One region of the Pannonibacter sp. I15F10I1 genome, then DNA from elsewhere that is predicted to be linked to it. Evidence: predicted binding sites of a transcription regulator. Region 1 holds the regulator's gene; the other holds the start of a gene.
The links. The regulator HrcA, encoded in region 1, represses chaperone genes, less so after heat shock. The targets are predictions, from matches to a motif close to GTTAGCACTCNCNNNNNGNGAGTGCTAAC.

Region 1 (4,415 bases):
TGGCGCAGGTCCTGATCATTGAGCGCCTGTACGCCCAGCGACACCCGGTTGACGCCGGCCGCCCGGTAGCCCCGGAAACGTTCCGCCTCGACGCTGGAGGGGTTTGCCTCCAGCGAGATTTCCACGTCCGTATCAATCGCCCAGTGCCGGGCAATCGCCTCCAGAATGCGCTCCACCGTGCGCGGCAGCATCAGCGATGGTGTGCCGCCGCCGAAGAAGATCGACTGCACCGACCGGTTCGGTGTCCAGGCAGCAAAATGCGCCAGCTCCCGCTCAAAGGCCGCGACAAAGCGGTCCTGATCGACCGGCTGGTGCCGGACGTGGGAATTGAAGTCGCAATAGGGGCACTTGGCCGCGCAAAAGGGCCAGTGCACATAGATGCCGAAGCCGCCGTCCGGGGTGGTGGTCATTCTTGCTCCAGGCAGGCCTTCGAAAAGGTCACAAAGGCGCGGGCGCGATGCGACAGGGCGGGTGTGGTGGCCGACCAGCCATGTTTTTCCGCCGAGGTCATCTCGCCGAAGGTGCGCTCGTGGCCATCGGGCTGGAACATCGGGTCATAGCCGAAGCCCTGCAGCCCGCGCGGCGGCCACACGATCTGGCCTTCCACGTCGCCCCGGAAGAACTCCACATGGCCATCGGGCCAGGCAAGGCACAGCACGGCGACGAAGGACCCGCGCCGGGCTTCCGCCGTCACGGCACCGGCCTGCTGCAGCTTTTCTTCCACATTGCGCATGGCCATGGAGAAATCCTTCTCCGGCCCGGCCCAGCGGGCGGAATAGATGCCGGGATCGCCATTGAGGGCGGCCACGCAGAAGCCGCTGTCATCGGCCAGTGACGGCAGGCCGGAGGCTTCTGCCGCTGCACGGGCCTTCAGCTCCGCATTGGCCTCGAAGGTGGTGCCGGTTTCTTCCGGTTCCGGCAGGTCCAGCTCGCCGGCCGAAACCACATCGAAGCCATAGGGGCCCAGCAGCTCGCGGATTTCGCGCAGCTTTCCGGCGTTGTGGGTGGCCACGACCAGACGGCCGGGCTCCAGCTTGCGGTGTGCCATGGGGTGCCTCACAGGATGGACATTTTCTGCAGGTCGATCAGGCGGCCGATGCCGCTGCGGGCGAGATCCAGCAGGGCCTTGAACTCTTCCTCGGAGAAGGGTGCGCCTTCCGCCGTGCCCTGGATCTCGACAATGCCGCCAGTGCCGGTCAGCACGAAGTTGGCGTCGGTCTCGGCAGCCGAATCTTCCTCATAATCGAGGTCCAGCACCGGGTTGCCCTTGTAGATGCCGCAGGAAATGGCGGCCACATGGTCCTTCAGCACCGGCTTCTTGACGATCTCGCGGGCGCGCATCCATTCGATGCAGTCATGCAGGGCCACCCATGCGCCGGTGATGGCGGCGGTGCGGGTGCCGCCGTCGGCCTGGATCACGTCGCAGTCGATGGAGATCTGGTTCTCGCCGAGGGCTTCCAGATCGACCACGGCGCGCAGCGAGCGGCCGATGAGGCGCTGGATTTCCTGCGTGCGGCCGGACTGCTTGCCGGAGGAGGCCTCGCGGCGCATGCGCGTGCCGGTGGCGCGCGGCAGCATGCCGTATTCGGCCGTCACCCAGCCCTTGTTCTGGCCGCGCAGCCAGGAGGGGACGCGCTCTTCCAGGCTGGCGGTGCACAGGACGTGCGTGTCACCGAACTTCACCAGGCAGGAGCCTTCGGCGTGCTTGGACACACCACGCTCCAGAGTGACGGACCGCAGCTCACCGGCGGCGCGTTTGGACGGACGCATATCTGGCTCCTGACTTGAAAATGGCCGGTGCGGCGCACTGGCCCACAGATCTTTCCGCGCTTGTAGCCCTGAGACCCGAGAGCCGTAAAGGCCTGCTTGCACTCTGCGGCCATTTTGGTCCTATATCTTGCAGAAGAGCCGTGAATTGCCAGAAGCTGGCAGAGCACGAAACCCGGCAGAGGATGAGGTTGGATACGTGAGCCTGACCGATCTGGACAAGCGGTCCCGCGAGATTTTCCGCTCCATCGTCGAGACCTATCTGGACACCGGCGAGCCGGTCGGCTCGCGCAATGTGGCGCGCGGCCTCGGCATGTCGCTGTCACCGGCCTCCGTGCGCAACGTGATGGCCGATCTGGAACATCTGGGCCTGCTCTATTCCCCGCACACCAGTGCCGGGCGTCTGCCCACCGAAACGGGCCTGCGCTTCTTCATCGACGCGCTGCTGGAGGTGGGGGATCTTTCGCAGGAGGAGCGCGAGCGCATCGACGTGCAGGTGCGCGCCTCCAGCCACACCAAGGGCACGATGGAACATGTGCTGACGGAGGCGAGCCAGCTTCTGTCGGGGCTTTCCAGCGGGGCGGGCGTGGTGCTGACCCACAAGCAGGATGTGCGCCTGCGCCAGATTGAGTTCATCCGCATCGAGCCGCTGAAGGCCCTCGCCGTTCTGGTGGGGGAAGATGGCTCGGTGGAGAACCGCATCATCGACCTGCCCGCCGGCCTGCCGCAGTCGGCGCTGATCGAGGCGGGCAACTATCTCAATGCCCAGATCCAGGGCCGCACCCTGTCGGATGTGCGCCGCGAACTGGAGCGCCTGCGCGAGGCCAACCAGGCCGAACTGGACAGCCTGACCCAGAAGATCGTCGAGGCCGGCCTTGCGGTCTGGGCCGGGGAGGGCGGCGAAAGCGACACGCTGATCGTGCGCGGCCAGTCCAACCTGCTCACCGACGTGGATGTGGCGGAGGATCTGGAGCGGGTGCGCCTGCTGTTCGATGATCTTGAAAACAAGCGCGACCTCATCCAGCTGCTCGGCCTTGCCGAAAAGGGCGACGGGGTGCGCATCTTCATCGGCTCGGAAAACAAGCTGTTTTCGCTGTCCGGCTCGTCGCTGGTGGTCTCACCCTACCGGGACCGGGAGCAGCGCATCGTCGGCGTTCTGGGTGTCATCGGCCCCACCCGCCTCAACTATGCCCGTGTGATCCCGATGGTGGATTACACGGCCCGCCTCGTCAGCCGCATGCTCGGCTGACGGGCTTTTCAGACACAGACAGGATCCGTCATGTTTTCTCCCGCAGAGCTGGAGCGCTATGCCCGTCACATCGTGCTGAAGGAGGTGGGCGGGCCGGGCCAGCAGAAGCTGAAGGCCGCGCGCGTTCTCGTCATCGGTGCAGGCGGGCTCGGCGCGCCGGTGCTGCAATATCTTGCGGCGGCGGGTGTGGGCACGCTGGGCATCGCCGATGACGACACGGTGTCGCTCTCCAACCTGCAGCGGCAGGTGATCCATGACACGGAGCATCTGGGCGAGCCGAAGGTGTCAAGCGCGGCCGAAGCGATTGCCCGGCTCAACCCCAATGTGACCGTGGAGCCGCATCCGGTGCGGCTCGCGGGCCACAATGCCATGCAGCTGGTCCAGCGCTATGATCTCGTCATCGACGGATCAGACAATTTCGCCACCCGCTATCTGGTGTCCGATGCCTGTTTCTTTGCCCGCAAGCCGCTGGTGACGGCTGCCGTGGGGCGCTTCGACACCACCATCACGCTGCTGAAGCCCCATGAGACCGGTGAGGATGGCACGCCCAACCCGACCTACCGCTGCCTCTTCCCGAAGCGGCCGGCGGAGGGCCATCTGCCCACCTGCGCCGAGGCCGGCGTTCTGGGGGCGCTGACGGGCCTTGCGGGGACGCTGCAGGCGCTGGAGGCCATCAAGGAGATCACCGGCATCGGCACAGGCCTGACCGGGCGGCTGCTGATGATCGACACGCTCGCCATGCGCTTCGAGACCATCAACTACCGCCGCTCGCCCGCCAATCCGCTCAACGGTGACAATCCGAAGACCTGGGCGGAGCTGCTGGAAGAGGCGCACTGATTCTTGAAAAGCAAAGGCCGCAGCCCGGAGGGTCTGCGGCCTGAAGCCTTGCCGGAAATGGCTGTCCGGATCAGTTCGGAACCGGAGCCGCTTCCTGGTTCGCCATGTTCTGGCGGTAGAGCTGGGCGAAGTCGATCGGGTCCAGCATCAGCGGCGGGAAGCCCCCGTTGCGGGTCGCATCGGCCAGGATCTGGCGTGCAAACGGGAAGAGCATGCGCGGGCACTCGATCATGACGAAGGGGTGCAGGTGCTCGTTCGGCACGCCGTTGATGCGGAACAGGCCGCCATAGACCAGCTCCACGTTGAACATGACCATGTTCGGACGCTCGGCCTTGGCGCTCAGCGACAGGACCACATCGAAATGACCATCGGCGACCGGCTGGGCGCTGACGTTCACCGAGATGTCGAGCTTCGGCTGTTCGCCCTGCTGCAGCGAGCGCGGCGCGTTCGGGTTCTCGAAGGACAGGTCCTTGATGTACTGGGCCAGGATGCTGAGGCCCGGTGCTTCGCCGCCCTGTGCATCGCTGCCCTGCGCCGCGGCGCCACCTTCGTTGATGTCCGT
Region 2 (4,415 bases), on a different contig from region 1:
TCGATGATGCCGGCTTCGATCATGTTGACATAGGTCTCGGTCTGAGCGTCGAAGCCGAAGGAGACGTCGTTGTTCTCCTGGATCTTGCCGACGACGATCGAGCCTTCCACGCCGGCGTTCTCGACGATCTGACGGATCGGGGACTCAAGGGCGCGCAGGACGATCTTGATGCCGGCCTGGATGTCAGCGTTGTCGGAGGACAGCTTCTCGACAGCAGCCTTGGCGCGCAGGAGCGCGGTGCCGCCGCCCGGGACGATGCCTTCTTCGACGGCCGCACGGGTCGCGTTCAGGGCGTCGTCGACGCGGTCCTTCTTTTCCTTCACTTCGATCTCGGTTGCACCGCCAACGCGGATGACGGCGACGCCGCCAGCCAGCTTGGCCAGACGCTCCTGCAGCTTCTCGCGGTCGTAGTCCGAGGTGGTTTCCTCGATCTGCGCCTTGATCTGTGCAACGCGGCCAGCGATGTCGTCCTTGGAGCCAGCGCCATCAACGATGGTGGTGTTTTCCTTGGAGATGGAGACCTTCTCGGCGCGGCCGAGCATGTCGAGCGTGACGCTCTCCAGCTTGATGCCGAGGTCTTCGGAGATCACCGTGCCGCCGGTCAGGATGGCGATGTCTTCCAGCATGGCCTTGCGGCGGTCGCCGAAGCCCGGAGCCTTGACGGCAGCGATCTTGAGGCCGCCGCGCAGCTTGTTGACGACGAGGGTCGCCAGAGCTTCGCCTTCGACGTCTTCAGCGATGATGAGGAGCGGCTTGCCCGACTGCACCACAGCTTCGAGAACCGGCAGCATGGCCTGCAGGTTGGAGAGCTTCTTCTCGTGCAGGAGAATGTAGGGCTTCTCCAGCTCGGCGAGCATCTTCTCGGCGTTGGTGACGAAGTACGGGGACAGGTAGCCGCGGTCGAACTGCATGCCCTCGACGACTTCCAGCTCGGTCTCAAGAGACTTGGCTTCCTCGACGGTAATCACGCCCTCGTTGCCGACGCGCTGCATGGCTTCGGCAATGTCCTTGCCAACCTGCACGTCGCCGTTGGCGGAAATGGTGCCGACCTGAGCGACTTCTTCAGAGGTGGTGATCTTCTTGGAAACCGACACCAGGTACTTCACGGCTTCGGCAGCAGCGAGGTCGATGCCGCGCTTCAGATCCATCGGGTTCATGCCGGCGGCAACAGCCTTGGCACCTTCCTTGACGATGGACTGGGCCAGCACGGTGGCGGTGGTGGTGCCGTCACCGGCGATGTCGTTGGTCTTCGAGGCCACTTCGCGCACCATCTGGGCGCCCATGTTCTCGAACTTGTCTTCCAGCTCGATTTCCTTGGCAACCGACACACCGTCCTTGGTGATGCGCGGAGCGCCGAAGGCCTTGTCGAGGACCACGTTGCGGCCCTTCGGGCCGAGGGTCACCTTGACGGCGTTTGCGAGGATATCGACGCCGCGCAGCATTTTTTCGCGGGCATCAGCACCGAACTTTACGTCCTTGGCAGCCATTTTATCGTCTCACTCTAATTTGGGTTGATGTCAGTGAAATCCGGAGGTCCGCCTGATCAGGCGATCACGCCCATGATGTCGGATTCCTTCATGATCAGCAGGTCTTCACCGTTGATCTTGACTTCGGTGCCGGACCACTTGCCGAAGAGCACGCGGTCACCAGCCTTAACGTCAACCGGGATCAGTTCGCCGTTGTCCTTGCGGGCGCCAGCGCCGACGGAGACGACTTCGCCTTCCTGCGGCTTTTCCTTGGCGGTGTCCGGAATGATGATGCCGCCGGCGGTCTTCTCTTCGGAGGTTACGCGACGAACAACGACACGGTCGTGCAGCGGACGAAACGTCATTTGGCTCTTTCCTCTCATGCGGCGTGCCCCCATATGAAGCAGCACGCAATCCATAATGTTGATGGCTCGAGAGATCGCGGGTTGCCCCGCGTCTTGTTAGCACTCCTCAACAGCGAGTGCTAACAGCCCCCGATTTAGGAGCGCCTGCGGGCCTTGTCAATGCCGGACCAAACGAAAAAATCCTCCGGCTGATTGGCCGGAGGATTCGGGTTTTCGGACTTTCGGGGGGCTTGCGCCGCTCGGCCTGCACTCACATGGCGGCAGAGCGCTCCGACCAGGACTGCTTCTTGCGGTAGATGGTCGAGGGGCTGATCTCGAGCGCTGCAGCAGCCAGTGCGATATTGCCGTCAAAGGCATCCAGCGCATCTTCGATGATCCGCCGCTCCTGCGCCCAAAGGGGCTCTATGGCAGCCAGCGGCCGGGCGCCGCGTGCGGGGCGGCGGCGCTCGCGGGCTTCATCACTGCCCAGCCGGGCGCGGGCAGAGGCCTCCCGGATGAAATGCGGCAGCATGTCATAGGTGACCGCCGTGCCGTTGTTCATCACCACGATCTGCCGGATGGTGTTTTCCAGCTGGCGCACGTTGCCGGGCCAGGCATAAGCCTCAAGCCGCGCTTCCGCATCGGCATCAAAGCCGCGGAAGGATCTGCGGTCCTCGCCGGCGAAGCGGGTCAGGAACTCCAGTGCCAGCGGCAGGATGTCCTCGCGGCGCTCGCGCAGGGGCGGCAGATGCACGGGCAGCACGTTCAGCCGGTAATAAAGGTCTTCCCGCAGACGGCCCGTGGCGACTTCCGCCAGAGGATCGCGGCTGGAAGAACACATGATGCGCAGGCTGGATGGCGCGCCATCCTCCGGCTTCGCCAGCCCCTTGTCCTGAAGCAGCAGCAGAAGCTTGGCCTGAAGCGACAGGTCCAGCTCGTTCACCTCATCAAGGAACAGGGTGCCGCCGGCCGCCTGTGCCGTGGCGCCAGGATAGGCCTCGCTGCCATCACCGAACAGCTCCGTGTCGATCCGCTCCACCGAAAGCCCGGCGCAGTTGATAGAGACAAAGCGGTTGCCGGCCCGGCCGGACAGAACGTGGATCGCTTCGGCACACAGGCTTTTGCCCGTGCCGGATTCACCCGTGATGAAGACCGGGGCATCAGACGGCGCAAGGCGGCCGATCTGATTGTAGACGCCCGTCATCAGCTGTGATGTGCCGGTGAAGCGGCCGATGGGCGCGCGGGAGGCCGGATCCATCTGGCGCATGGCCGGGGTGTCCCGGCGTGCGGACTGGGGCTGAAGCTGCGGGCGGCGGCCGTCGAGCTGGGCCTGCACCTTGCTCATCAAGGCATCCAGCGTGAAGGGCTTGGCGATGAAGTCGTGTGCTCCGGCGCGCATGGCATTCATGGCCTGCGTGACGGAACCGTGGGAACTGGTGGCGATGATGATCGCACCGGGGCTGCGCACGGCAAAACGGGCAAGCGCCTCGTCTCCACCGGCCGTCTCGATGTCGATGATCAGCACATCGGCCGAAGCGTCGCTCAGCGCATCGAGGCACTGGCGCGGGTCCGAATAGACCAGCGGATCGGCAACAGCACCGCTCAGCCGCGCACAGACCGTGGCTGCACGGGTTGCATCCGCCGGGCTTGCGTCAAGAACGCGCACATGAATGGACCTTGTGAGGTCCGGAAGGCTCCCCATCCCCGGGTTACTCCCGCTCTTGTCAGATGTCTTCAGGCAGGTCTTGTCTGAACTGTCGGCTGAGTGTTGTGCAAACGTGGTAAACAAAGCGTTGTCAGCCTCGTAAATAGTGACGGCAAGGCCATCCAATCGGCCGGGGGCTCAGGGTTTCATGGTTGATTTCTCTGCGGGATTTTCTCTGGTGCCGTGCGGCCTCGGCCAGAGCCACACCACAGGATGGCGCCTTCCATGACTGGAACCGGCTAAAGGTGTGCGGCGGCGTAACCTGCGGCGAAGGCGATCGCCATCAGCGGAAAGAACACCGCCGGGCGCAGCAGAACGGCCGGAAAGCTGCGCGCCTGCGGTGTTTCCAGCAACTTTGCGGAAGAGGTGGGAGGCGTAAGCGCTGGATCGGCGGGGAAGGGTGGTTCTGACCCTGCCTCCGGCTTCGTTTCGGGGGCAGTTCCGGATTCCGGCACGGGCATGAGGTGAAAGCCGGGCTGGTAACTGCCTCTGGGGATGATGATGCGCACCGGATCGCTGTGTCCGGTGCCCGCATAATAATCCTCAAGGCGCTTGCGCAGTCTCGCCGCCTCCACCCGGACGATCGGGTCTGTGGCTGGGTTGAAACTGTCGTCCCGCCCCAGTGCCTGTGTGGCGATGGTGTAGCCCTTCAGGGGGACCGGCGGATCGGCGATGGAGGCCTCCACCACGAAGGTCAGGAACTGGCGCAGCTGCTGGGATGCCGAGAACTCCGGACTGCCGGTGATCTTGTGCAGGGCGAGGCGGACGAGGTCACGGTTGACGGCTGGCTGCGAGCTGTTGCCGGTGCCGGATGCGGGCCGAACGGTACCGCCTGCGCGGGCAAGGCGCGCTTCCGGTTCCCGTTCACTGGCCGACTGTCCTTCCACTCCGCCAATCTCC

Region 2: the regulator HrcA is predicted to act here: its motif matches at 1,927-1,955, upstream of groES (co-chaperone GroES).

What each region holds. Positions count from the first base shown of each region.
Region 1 is NZ_FYAN01000028.1:178,453-182,867, forward strand. It holds gene hemW (radical SAM family heme chaperone HemW) at 1-410, opposite strand, end outside; gene rdgB (RdgB/HAM1 family non-canonical purine NTP pyrophosphatase) at 407-1,048, opposite strand; gene rph (ribonuclease PH) at 1,057-1,770, opposite strand; gene hrcA (heat-inducible transcriptional repressor HrcA) at 1,967-3,016, shown strand; gene IF10I1_RS19410 (molybdopterin-synthase adenylyltransferase MoeB) at 3,047-3,853, shown strand; gene secB (protein-export chaperone SecB) at 3,924-4,415, opposite strand, start outside.
Region 2 is NZ_FYAN01000029.1:74,089-78,503, reverse strand. It holds gene groL (chaperonin GroEL) at 1-1,487, opposite strand, end outside; gene groES (co-chaperone GroES) at 1,544-1,831, opposite strand; gene IF10I1_RS21215 (sigma-54 dependent transcriptional regulator) at 2,082-3,512, opposite strand; gene IF10I1_RS21210 (hypothetical protein) at 3,755-4,402, opposite strand.